DNA from 3 places in the Paenibacillus sp. J14 genome. Region 2 is predicted to be linked to each of the others. Evidence: riboswitches for the same ligand, from Rfam matches in the RefSeq annotation. Region 2 holds a riboswitch; each other region holds the start of a gene.
The links. A riboswitch is a leader RNA that binds a small molecule or an ion and turns the genes downstream of it on or off. The one in region 2 is predicted to bind thiamine pyrophosphate.

Region 1 (4,183 bases), on a different contig from region 2:
GATATCCGCTCCCCGTTCGGCTGATCCGTTGGATTCCGGTGATTCGCCGGCACTTGCCTGGGACCGTTCTACCCGCGAGGTCAACTGTTGGCTCGTCAACCGTCCGTCCCGGACCTCCCAATACTGGGTGGCCACCTGCTCTGCGATCCGCTCTTCATGGGTAACCATGAGGATCGCCGTCCCGCGTCGACGTAACGCCTCGCATAACTGCAGAATGGCAAACGTGTTCGCAGCATCCTGACCGAAGGTCGGCTCATCTAGCAGCAACACCTGTTGTTCGCGCACGGCCGCCGCAGCCACACTAAGGCGCCGCTTCTGCCCCAGCGACAGCTGGTAAGGATGCCGCATCTCCAAGCCGGTTAGACCAAACTGCTCTAGATACTCCGTCACCCGACCGTTCAGCGTTCTGGCGTCAAGTCCATCCTCCCTCAGCGAGAAGGTGACTTCGTCCACCACCCGATCGGCGACAAACTGAAACTCCGGATTCTGGAACACAAATCCGATCTCACGAGCGGCCGACTCCAACCGTCGTCTGCGGTCACGTCGGCTAAGCTTCCCAGTCTCGATCCGTTTTCCCTGCAGTGTAAATGCCCCCTCAGACGGCAGCAAACCGATCAGACTGAGCAGCAACGAGCTCTTCCCTGCACCGTTTGGCCCAGTGATCGCAATCCAATCCCCGGGATACACGGCGGCTTGCCCGACTTCAATCACCGGCCGCCCATGCCGGAACCCGTGAAAGTCAGTCAACTCCACGGCGGCAGGCCCATCCAATTGCCGGCTACCTCCCACCGGCTCCAATAACCTGCGGCCGGCTTCTGTGGCAAAATACGCTTCCCATACGCCGGGATACCAGATCCCAAATTCAATAAGCTCGGAATGATACGTATCAAACACGACGTCCGGTGCCCCCTCGCCCAACACCTTCCCATCCGGTCCAAACAACACGACGCGGTCAACCAGACCTAGCGCCGTCAACTCCTCGATCCGGTGCTCCACGATAATGAGGGTGCGGCCCTCAGCCACCTTAGCGATCGCTTGCCAAATTTGCTCTCGGCCCTGCGGATCGAGCAATGCCGAAGGCTCATCCAGCAGCAGCACCTCCGGATCGCCCAGCAGCACGGAGGCAAGCGCCAACCGTTGCTTCATCCCTTGGGATAGCGAATCGATCGGCACATGGAGCTCAGGCAGGTCAAGGCCCACCTTCGCCAATGCAGCCTGCATCCGCGCGGGCATATCCGGCTTCGGCACGCCCAAATTTTCTAAGGCGAACGCCAACTCCTCATCCACGTAAGGCATACAAAACTGCGTATCCGGATCCTGGAACAAAAATCGCCATGACGCGGGAAGCTGTTGTGCGGACGTGCGCATCGGAATCTCAACTAGGTCTGGAATGATGCCGCTCAGCACCTGGAGCAGCGTCGATTTGCCGCATCCGCTGGGACCCAGCAGCAGCACATGCTCCCCACGCCGCACCGAGAAATCCAAATCCTTAAACACAAACCGATCCTCTCCCGGGAACTTGAGCCGCAGCTCCCGGATCTCAGCTGCCGTCGTTTCTTTGCTCATCAGTCATTCAACGCCGCATAATCTTTGGGATCAACGGGTCGCAGCAATGTCGTAACCCCTGTTGCCTCTACGGCCTTCACGACGGCATAAGCGAAGTACCCGCAGATCAGCGCCGAGCTGACGGCCCGCATCGCATATTTGGCAGTCAAGAGCCACGGCTCGTAATCCTGCACATAGCCGTAGAAGAAATCTGGGAGAACCGAACCTACGGCAGCCCCAATCCCAGCCAACGCAGCAACGGAGCCGGAAAATTTCCGGTACCGGAACGCGGCGAACACCAGCTCCGCCCCTAAACCTTGCAGCACACTGTAAAGAACCAACTGGACGCCCCACTCGCTCCCGAACAAAATTTCCACATGGGCAGCAGCGATCTCCGCGATTAACGCCACCCCCGGTTTGCGAATCAACAAGAACACCAGCGTTGCAGCCAGGAACCACATCCCGTACACCAGTTCATCGGCCTGGAAGAACAGGGGGGAGAACAAATTGTACACCGAACTCCAAAAGTGATACACCACACCTAGCACCAGCGAGACCAACACCGTTACCAGCACATCACTGAGCTTGAGACCACGCCCCGTTCTTTTTTGAACAACCTCTGACATCTTCATCTCTCCTCCTGATCATTTGATTTAAATCCTCGCATCGTAAAAAAAACCGCCTGAATAGCTCAGACGGTGGTCAGGTCACGGGGACGCACGAAGGCACAAAAAGTCCCGGACGATCGATTCTCTACGCTGGCATTATCCAGATCAGATTAACGGTCCGCGGCGCAATATGCCGCTATCTCAGCCTGATTCGCTCAAGCCCCCGTATCCCTATGCGATTGATATAAACATACACCAACCCCGCCCAGGCATCAAGCCTAAATTTGTACAAATCTGTAAACTGGGGGTTACCAATCCGTTATTGATTTCGGTCTGATTCTGTGTCAAGATAAGCGGAAGTGGCAACGAATTCATCAATACCCATGCAGCATTACTGGACAGACTAGGAGGATGCGATTTGGCCGCGACATGGATGAAATGGATGACGGAGCTTTCCTCCCGGAAATGGTTATCCCGGTTGATAGGCAAGTTCTCTCATTCGGGGGTTAGCCGAGCAATGATCCCTTTATTCGCAAAATCGTATGGCATTCCGCTGCATGAAGCGGAGAAGGAGCTTCGGGAATACCGCACGTTAAACGAATTCTTCACCCGCAAGCTAAAGCCGGGCATGCGCCCGCTGCACGCGGAGCCGGGAGTGATGATTAGTCCGGTGGACGCGCTGATTACGTTTATGGGCGAGGTGCAATCCGGCACGATCCTGAACGTGAAAGGACAGGATTATTCCTTGGAAGCGCTGCTGGCCGGCTCTCCCCGCGTCGAATTGTACAAACACGGATACGCCTTTGTTCTGTATCTGAGTCCTACCGATTATCACCGGATTCACGCGCCCGTGACGGGCAAAAAGCTGGAAAGTGAGCACATCCAAGGCCGGGTCTACCCGGTGAATGATTTTGGCATGCGCCATATGAAGAAGGTGTTATGCCGAAACGAACGCTTGATCACTTACATCTCCCATGAGTATGGGGAAATCGCTCTTGTGAAGGTCGGCGCGATGAACGTGAGCAGTATCCAGTATACCGATCCTTCGGCAAAATCCTGGGAGCAAGGCGACGACCTCGCTTATTTCGAGTTTGGATCCACCGTCGTCCTGCTCACCCAGAACGGCACCTTTACCCCCTGGCCTGAACTTGCCCCCGGACAGAAGGTACGGATGGGTGAAGCGCTGGGCCGCTTTAACTCCGCAAACCCAAGCTAATTAAACAAGACCATGCATCGCCGGCTTCGGCCGGCTCTTCCCATCTCCTGCACTGTATTGCTAGTTCAGCTCATACCGGACGCGGGTGCCGTCCATGATCAGCCCTGTGCTGCCTACGATGACCTCGGACTGCTCGAAGATCTCACCGCTGACAGCTGTTGCGTATTCGTTCGAACCTTCCGTCTCGACTCGGGTTAGTTTTGCGTAATATGCATTACCAAGCGGGCCTTGTTCCGCAGAGATCGTGTATAGGAACGCCCCCTGGCTGTCATGATGAACGGCTTCATTGGGGACGAGCAACAGTTGGTCGCCCTTCGATTTGCGCAGGCTCACTTTGACGCGTTCACCGCCTAGGAGACCGGATTCTTCTTCCTTCAGTGATATCGTGATCCGGGTGTTCGCGGCCGAGACTTGGTCGCTGTCGCCAGGCCCAAGCTGGTCATCGCCGATCGAATCCCCCCCTCCATCGTACGCCTCTTCGATCGTGGTAACGGTGCCGGTAAGCTGTCGGGCATCGTCGTCTACAAGCGTGATCGAATCAAGTTCTTCACCGGACCGGATCAGGATCGCAAGCTCGTCCGGCACCATCAACCAGATCTGATAGCCCTGGGACGTATCGGATAGGCTGACGTCGGGAACCCCCGCTGAGGCGATCCCCTCTTCAGCACCTACCGTCATGACGATGCCATCCACCGGAGCGATCAGCTCCCGACCCGCTTGGATCTCCTCCTGCAGCTTGGTGATGCGCCGCTTCTGATCTTCCATATCAAACTGCATGCTCTTCAGCGCTGAGGACGCATGATGCACGGCTTCC
Region 2 (4,183 bases):
CAGCCGATAGATTGGAATTTCTTAATCATCCTCAAGCGCTCGACATCACAAGCTTGTACAACACAGCGCAAGCAAGCCCAGCGACGCGGGAGCTTCTCGGCTGGAAACCGGTGCAACCCGGGCTGATCGCTGATCTTGAGTCAGGACACTATTTTGCATAAAAATAAGGATGCCCACTAGCCCTTCACGGCTCTTGGGACATCCCTTTTCTACGATATTTTAAGCTCCGCCTTCGTCTGGAAACGTCCTCGCTCTTTAATCGGAAGCGGCAAGCCCATCTTCTGCAGCTCGGCGTAAATCCAATCCGCGTGGTACTCATAGACGATTTCTATTCTGTACTGCTGTTCTGCGTTGCGGGTTCCTGCCTCAACGGAATCACTCCGTTCAAGATCAGCCTCGACCAGCAATTGTCGATGCTCGGCAAGCAGCTGTTGCAAAATCACCAAATGCTCATAGATGTGGCGATAGGATTCAATTTCTTTGCCGATGTGCTCCATCGATTCACTGAGATCCCGAGTCAGATGGAATTCCTCTTTGCAGAGCTGATAATATTTCTCCAGACAAGCTAGCTCCGCACGAAAACTCTTCAAATCGACGGCTTCCCGACACGAAGTAATCTGCCCATATAAGTCAGCCATTCGCTTGGCGACAGATTTACGCGCCTTTTCCAAATCCGCCTCATGTTTTGGAGGAAAGACGACCAAATTGACGATCACCGCAACAGCAATCCCAACCAAGGTGTCCGTGATCCGGTTAATCCCATAAAAAATCGGACTTTCCCCCGGCTGAAGATTTAACATAATGGCTAAAAAAACGATACAGCCGATGGATATCGACTTATTCCAATTCAACAGATTGCAGACATAGATTACGACGATGACCCCTAACGCACAATATATGGCGTTCCCAGGTTCAATCATGGCGAAGCCTGCACCCACAATCGCCCCAACAAACGTCCCCATCGTCCGATGTTTCCCGGCCGTAAAGGAGTTGGCAACTGAATTTTCCATGGAAATGATCGTGGCGATCGCAGCGTAAAAAGGATATTCCAGGCGCAATAACGCTGCAACGATCACACACAAACAGATGGCTAGCCCCGTCTTGAGATTGCGTAAACCAATCGTCCATTTCAATCTCATCACTCCCCCCAATCAAACTCCGACCGTATTATAGAGGATGTTTTTGTTTCGCTTCAATTTCATTAAACATCACAAACCAGCTATTTTTGCGATAAATCGTGACATTTTCATGAAATTTTCTTGGAAACGAGGTAAAGCAGCCAGCATAACCCATTCCAATTCAACGGTTGTAATTATTTGGATCCCCGTGTATAGTAAACATGACAAATGGATATCGATCGACACTAGGGGAGCCGCAAGGCTGAGATGAATCGCAAGATTCGGACCCTTTGAACCTGAACGGGTTAAGACCTGCGTAGGGAAGTGGAGCGTAAAGCATGTATGAACCAGAACATAAGTCTATTTAGGCTTATTCCTTCTGTTGCTGAACTAGCCCCCTCCTTGCGGAGGGGGCTTTTTTGCATTGCATATCGAACCTCAGAGGGGATGAATATGACGAGCCAAAAAATAATGCTGAACACACCCGAACTGCATCTGATCTCCATCTCTCCTATCCACGTTTCCGAACTGCTTAGGGTGTCCCTCAGCGCCCTTCCCTACCTGGATTACATCCATGTACGGGATAAGCAGCTCACGGCGAAAGGTCAGCTGGAGGTCATTCAACAGATGCTGGAAGCCGGCATTCCGCTGTCCCAAATTGTCGTGAACGATCGGCTGGACGTCGCCTTGGCTGCTCGGGCCATGAATGTCCACTTAGCCGGCCACAGTCTTCCAGTGGATGCCGCTCGTCCGTTAGCCACTGGGATGCGCTTGGGCAGGTCGGTTCATTCGGCGAAAGAAGCGATGCAAGCCGCCGCAGATGGAGCGGATTATTGCCTGTTCGGTCATGTATACGATACGTCCAGCAAACCCGGCCTTCCCGGTCGGGGGCTGGCAGCCCTGTCTGCAACGGCTCAAGCTTGCCCGGTTCCGGTGATCGCCATAGGAGGCATCCGTCCGGACCATGCGGGAGAGGTCATCCGCTGCGGCGCCCAAGGGGTTGCCGTCATGACAAGCCTGTTCCATGCACCAGACCCGGCGGAAGAGGCCCAAGCATATCGCAAGGCAATGCAGGCATCTTGGCTGGAAAGGAGGTGAACCCCGTGCTGGTTCGTTTGAATGGGAAAGAGACGACGATCAACGAAAGCTGTTTCACACTGGCCGATTTATTAGCAGAGCCCCCATGGAAGGACCGAAAGCTGTTGGTTGAACTAAACGGTACAGTTGTACGAAAGGAAGACTATGACGTGACCCCGTTATCGGATGGGGATCGTATTGAGCTAGTCCATTTTGTTGGGGGAGGTTGATCCTATGCAGGACTTATTCCATATTGGCGGCAAGGCTTTGTCCAGCCGTCTCTTTATCGGTACTGGCAAATATAACCGCAACACCTTAATTCCCGAAGTGATCGAACGTTCGGGAGCAGAAGTCATCACGGTCGCTTTAAGAAGAGTGAATCCCGATTGGGAGGAGGAAAATCTGCTGCATCATATTCCTCCACATATGACGCTGCTGCCGAACACTTCCGGTGCCCGCAACGCAGAAGAAGCAATCCGCATCGCAAGGCTGGCCAGAGCGGCGGATATGGGCAATTGGATTAAACTGGAGGTCATTCAGGATCAACGTTATCTGCTGCCAGACAACGTGGAAACCATTAAAGCAACCGAGGTACTGGCCGCAGAAGGCTTCGTAGTCCTTCCTTATATGAGCCCGGATCTATCGGCCGCGCTCCGGTTAAGGGATGCTGGAGCCGCTGCCGTCATGCCGCTCGGTTCACCGATTGGCAGCAACCGCGGCCTGCGGACGAAGGAATTGATTCAGATCCTGATCGAGGAATCAGGCCTGCCGGTGATCGTAGACGCCGGGATCGGCAAGCCGTCAGAGGCAGCGGAAGCGATGGAAATGGGCGCAGCGGCTGTCCTCTTAAATACGGCGATTGCAACCGCCCGCGATCCGCTGGGCATGGCTGAAGCGTTCCGCGCAGCCGTTATAGCCGGCAGATTAGCCCATCTGGCCGGGCTGGGACCGGTGGAGCAAAACGCGGTAGCCTCTTCCCCGCTAACCGGATTTCTGGATGAAGTGGAGGCCTAAGGGATGAGCTTCTATGACAAAATCCAATCCTGGGAAGGCTTCCCCTTTCCACAGCGGCTTCAAGGTTACAGCGATGCAGATGTAAGGCGGGCGCTTAGCAGGCCTAAGCTTGATGCGGAGGATCTGCTAGCCTTGCTGTCACCAGCGGCTGATCGACATTTGGAGGAGATGGCCCAACGGGCACAGCAGATCACCCAAAGCCAGTTCGGGAACGTAATCCAATTGTTTACCCCGATGTATGTGTCCGATTATTGTGTGAACCACTGTGAGTATTGCAGCTTTAGTTCGATCTATGATTTTCCGCGAAAAAAATTAGACATGCAAGAGGTCGAACGGGAAGCTGAAGCGATTGCGGCAACCGGGATCCGTCATATCCTGCTGTTAACCGGTGAATCCCGCAAAGATTCCCCGGTCGAATACTTAAGAGACTGCGTGAAGGTGCTGCGCAATTATTTTTCATCCATCGGCATTGAGGTGAACCCGCTGTCTGTCTCCGAATATCAGGAGCTAGCTGCGGCAGGCGTAGACAGCCTGACGGTATTCCAAGAGGTCTACCACCGGGAAACCTATGCCAAGCTCCATATCAAAGGCCCCAAGCGCAATTATCGAAATCGGCTGGATGCCCCGGAACGCGGATGTGCTGCAGGTTACCGGGCCGTGAATATCGGGGCATTACTTGGCTTGTACGATTGGAGACAGGAAGCCTTCTTTGCCGCCATGCACGCAGATTATTTGCAAACCAAGTATCCAGGTTGTGAGATCAGCTTATCGATTCCGCGCTTCCGCCCTTTTCTCGGAGATTACGAACCGGATGCCCAGGTGTCCGATCGGGCTTTGGTACAGGTGATGCTCGCCTACCGTCTCTTTCTGCCGCGGGCCGGGATCACCTTATCCAGCCGGGAGCCTGCCCGGTTACGTGACAGACTGGTTCACCTTGGGGTGACCAAGATGTCAGCTGGTGTATCCACGGCCGT
Region 3 (4,183 bases), on a different contig from region 2:
TGCCTTCTGCAGCATCATATAGTAGCCAATGCCTTTGTCTGCGCCAATCCATTCGGCAATGACCGCCCCCATCACGCTGTAAGTTGCGGCGATTTTCACCCCGGACATGATCGAGGGGATCGCATAGGGCACCTCCAGCTTGCGGAAAATATCCGCCTTGGATGCACCAATCATTCGCATATAATCAAGCATCGCCCGGTCCGTGCGGTTAAGTCCGTCCATGGCTGCCACGGCGACAGGGAAGAAGCAGACGAGCGTAATGACGATAATCTTCGGCAGGATGCCAAAGCCGAACCAGATCATCAGCAGTGGCGCCAACGCAATGGTGGGCACGTTTTGACTTAAGATGATGAGCGGATACAGCGATGCCTTCAGAAACGGGACATAATGCAGAACAAACGCCGTCAGCAGGCCGACAAGCGTCCCGATGGCAAAACCGATCAGCATCAGCCGCAGCGTTGCTAAAGTATGTTCCCCCAAGCTGGCCGCACCGGCAGCTGCTTCACGACCGATATCTACCGGGCTGGGGAGAATCCATTTCTCGATGTGGAACCAGGCGGTCGCGCCTTGCCAGATCAGTAAAAACAAGATGACCGCCACGAGGGGCGGCCATATGCTGTGCCAAAGGCTGCGGAGATTCATGGCCGATATTTTTCGATCAGCTTATCCATGCTGACGCCTTCGGGATTGTAGGAAATTTTAATTTGCGAAATGATGCCCGTGCTGCCGAATTCAATGACGGCTTCATTCATTTTCTTCACGATGGTCAGCAGCTCGTCGAGATCCCCCTCCATGGTCGTCTCCAGGGGATTCACCTGATATTTGACGCCGGAAGCTTGAATAACTTCAATGGCTCGGTCTACATAGGGAATGACGTCTTCACCGTTAGGCGTTTTCGGAATGATTTGAATGCTTAATAACGCGTTTGGCATGGGTAAGTTCATCCTTTCGAATAGGAGTTTTGGCATTAAAGAATTATTAAAGGTAGTTATTCGCTTGGCAAAAACTCGTTGGTAAAAGCGGCATCCACATCAAGCGGTTTCTCCAGGAGCTTGCGTTCAAACATCCAATCGGAGTAGTTTTGCCACACTTCTTTCTTCTGCTCGCCCCAGCGCGGAGCATCGTCCTTGTATTTCGGGCTGAGCCATTTTTGACTGGCCACCACCAGGTCTTTGTCGAGCTCCGGTACAGCTTTCAGCAGGATTTGCGCCGCTTCCTCTGGATGGTCAATCGCATACTGATAACCTTTCGTCACAGCCCGCATAAAAGCTTTTACGAGCTCAGGGTTATCCTGGATTGTCTTCTCGTTCGTCACGAGTACTGGTGTGTAGTAGTCCAGCTTCTCGGAGAAATCTTTGACATACAACATGTCCAGCGGCTCGCCTCGCAGCTCGGCCTCAACACCCGTCCAGGCGTAGAAAATCCAGGCAAAATCAATATCCCGTTTTACCGCTGTAAAATAATCGGCATCCCCGATGTTAATGAACTTCACCTTGTTGACATCAGCGCCTTGCAGATCCATGATCGATTGGATCACCGCTTGTTCCACCGGTGAACCCCAGCCGCCGTAGGCTTTGCCCTCGAAGTCCCGCGGCGACTTGATGTTCTTCTCGACAGGGGCAGCGAAGCCGGACGTATTGTGCTGAATGATCGCGGCAATCGAGACGAGCGGGACGCCTTGGATTCGGCTTTGCGTCACGTTCTCTTGCACGCTGACGCCAAACGGCACCTCTCCTGCGGCCACCATCGCTTCGGCGCCGCCGGAACCAGGCAGGAGGATGTCCACATGCAGTCCTTCCTCGGCGAAATAGCCTTGATCCTTGGCGACGTAAAGCCCGGTATGGTTCGTGTTAGGGCTCCAGTCGAGCACGACTTTCACATGTTGCAGCTCTGCATTAGAGGCTTGATTGGGTGCGGCGGCTTCGGTATTTTGTCCGCCTTGGTTTCCGCCTTCCGCTGTCCCGGCACGATTCCCATTCGCTCCGCCGCAGGCGGACAATACCAGCAGCAAGCAACCAAGAAATATGGCCAGTGCGGTACGTACTTGAACTTTCACGACTCCGACTCTCCTTCGTTGGTGTAAATTTCCGCAGCTTGTTCTTGGTATAACCCTGGATGTGCGTCCTTAAGCGTAACTTCCAACTTCCGGATACAAAAAAACGTCCCGGATCCGGGACGCGATAGGCAATGGAAATGACATGTAAAATAAGTTCATCACCATGGTATGGCTCCCTACGCTGGCATTATCCAGATCAGGTTGAAGGGTCAGTATCTTGGAGGGATACACTCTCAGCCGGCCAATTCCAGCACCCCTGAACAATATGACTGCAGATTACATCTGTCATTATAGTTTTCAGTAGTTAGATTTGTCCAGTCTTTCCGGTAGGCTTGAAAAAACAGGGGATTTGCTTTTTATCTGGCAAAAGGCTATAATGAGATCAAATCATGTTTTTGAAAGAAGATATCATTCACGCATTGAAAAGGGTGTCACTTTTTTAAAACTGGAACTTTTTTCAATGTGTGAATTTTTTTTATACAAGTGGTGCATGTTCAATAAGGGTCAGCCTTTATTTGAACGACTTCTGTTAAAAAAATGAATCATGTTAATCTTAAACAGGAGGTATTCTCCCATGGAAACTGGAACAGTAAAATGGTTTAACGCTGAGAAAGGTTTTGGCTTCATCGAAGTGGAAGGCGGAAATGACGTATTCGTTCATTTCAGCGCGATCACTGGCGAAGGCTTCAAAACCCTCGACGAAGGCCAACGCGTACAATTCAACGTGGTTCAAGGCAACCGCGGCCCTCAAGCCGAGAACGTTGTAAAACTGTAAGCTAGTTAGAAACTGCTCTTAATGCGTGCTCGCATTAAGGGCAGTTTTTCTTCGCAAAGATCATTAATGAGGTTAATTCTTCAGAAGTCCGCTTCTGATGATACATATAACACTACAACAAAATCATCAATGCACCTGGTTGGAACGTTCACCTTGAAGAGGAGGGGAATTTTATGAACTACCGTAAAAAGACGTTAGAAGAAATTCCTGAGGAAAATACGCCGGTATGGACCTGCACTAGCGATGACTGCAACGGGTGGATGCGGGACAATTTCACCTTTGATTATAGCCCCGTATGTCCGCTCTGCTCGTCCGAGATGGTCATGGGGATGCGCATGCTCCCTCAACTGAGCAATCCAAGCTCCGATCAAAGATCGTCGGCCAAGAAGGCTTAGGCGTTTGTACCCTTTCATGGGACCAGTGACCTAAGCAAACGCAGCCGTGTTCGCCTTTCGCGAATGCGGCTTTTTTATGCCCTTTGCTAAAGTGAGGAGCTACCTAAGAAAAGGATTGCATCCCTATCTAAAATCGAATATGTTTAATTATGACATGTTTCGACAAGCAGGAGGGCGTTGATGCGCGTAAAGTATAAAGTGGCACTTGACATCCCCTACAGCCCAAGGCAGCGAAAGTGGGCGATCATCCTCTCAGTTTTCATTACCGTCGTGTCGTTGATTACATTACCGTTTGGAATGATTGAACTTCCACATAAAGATCAATATTTATCGGCCATTGTTGGCTGCATTATTTTTGGCAATTTGTTAACCGCCATTACCATGTATAGTCAGTACCGAGCTTCCGGTCTACCGGCTTTGCTAGTTATCTTCTGCACTTATTTGTTCGGTTGTTTCATGTCACTCTTGTACGTCTTGACCTTTCCGAGTCTCTTCATCAACATCGCGGATGTTGAAGCGATTAAGGAGCAAACGGCGGGATGGGTGTGGGTGATGTGGCATGTGGGAATTACCCTGGGGATCTGGGGATATGCTTTTGTAGGTCGAAAGTGGTCTGCTCCCTTAAAGTCGAAGAAGCAGATCGTTCGATCTGGCACGGCAGGCATTGTCCTTACCTTGTTCCTTGTATTTTTTTCATATAAAGCTTCAATGCTTGCTGTTCAGAGGCTGCCGGGTCTTTTTTATAATAATGATTTATGGCAACTCAAAAATTCAATGATTGGCCCGATCCTATGGGCTCTTAATATGTACGCATTGTTAGTGTTAAGGGTGAGAGTAAAGAGGCAGTCGGTGCTGCACTTGTGGCTGTCTGTGGCAATGTTAGCCTTGCTGATGGAGGTTACGCTGGAGTTATGGGCCGGCATGCGCTTCACGCTTGGATGGTATGTGGCTAAAATC

Region 1: it holds a riboswitch for thiamine pyrophosphate, as region 2 does, so the genes downstream of both, M891_RS0109570 (ECF transporter S component) here and M891_RS0117270 (thiamine phosphate synthase) in region 2, are expected to answer to the same signal.
Region 3: it holds a riboswitch for thiamine pyrophosphate, as region 2 does, so the genes downstream of both, M891_RS0118530 (ABC transporter substrate-binding protein) here and M891_RS0117270 (thiamine phosphate synthase) in region 2, are expected to answer to the same signal.

What each region holds. Positions count from the first base shown of each region.
Region 1 is NZ_JADQ01000019.1:64,977-69,159, reverse strand. Features, by position in the region: gene M891_RS0109575 (ABC transporter ATP-binding protein) at 1-1,566, opposite strand, end outside; gene M891_RS0109570 (ECF transporter S component) at 1,566-2,177, opposite strand; TPP riboswitch at 2,279-2,390, opposite strand; gene asd (archaetidylserine decarboxylase) at 2,572-3,369, shown strand; gene M891_RS0109560 (efflux RND transporter periplasmic adaptor subunit) at 3,430-4,183, opposite strand, start outside.
Region 2 is NZ_JADQ01000050.1:27,086-31,268, forward strand. Features, by position in the region: gene M891_RS24110 (MerR family DNA-binding protein) at 1-29, opposite strand, end outside; gene M891_RS24715 (FUSC family protein) at 210-1,139, opposite strand; TPP riboswitch at 1,356-1,458, shown strand; gene M891_RS0117270 (thiamine phosphate synthase) at 1,572-2,216, shown strand; gene thiS (sulfur carrier protein ThiS) at 2,222-2,425, shown strand; gene M891_RS0117280 (thiazole synthase) at 2,430-3,209, shown strand; gene thiH (2-iminoacetate synthase ThiH) at 3,213-4,183, shown strand, end outside.
Region 3 is NZ_JADQ01000058.1:19,946-24,128, reverse strand. Features, by position in the region: gene M891_RS0118540 (ABC transporter permease) at 1-642, opposite strand, end outside; gene M891_RS0118535 (MTH1187 family thiamine-binding protein) at 639-932, opposite strand; gene M891_RS0118530 (ABC transporter substrate-binding protein) at 989-2,056, opposite strand; TPP riboswitch at 2,212-2,324, opposite strand; gene M891_RS0118525 (cold-shock protein) at 2,631-2,831, shown strand; gene M891_RS0118520 (cold-shock protein) at 3,005-3,226, shown strand; gene M891_RS0118515 (sensor domain-containing diguanylate cyclase) at 3,407-4,183, shown strand, end outside.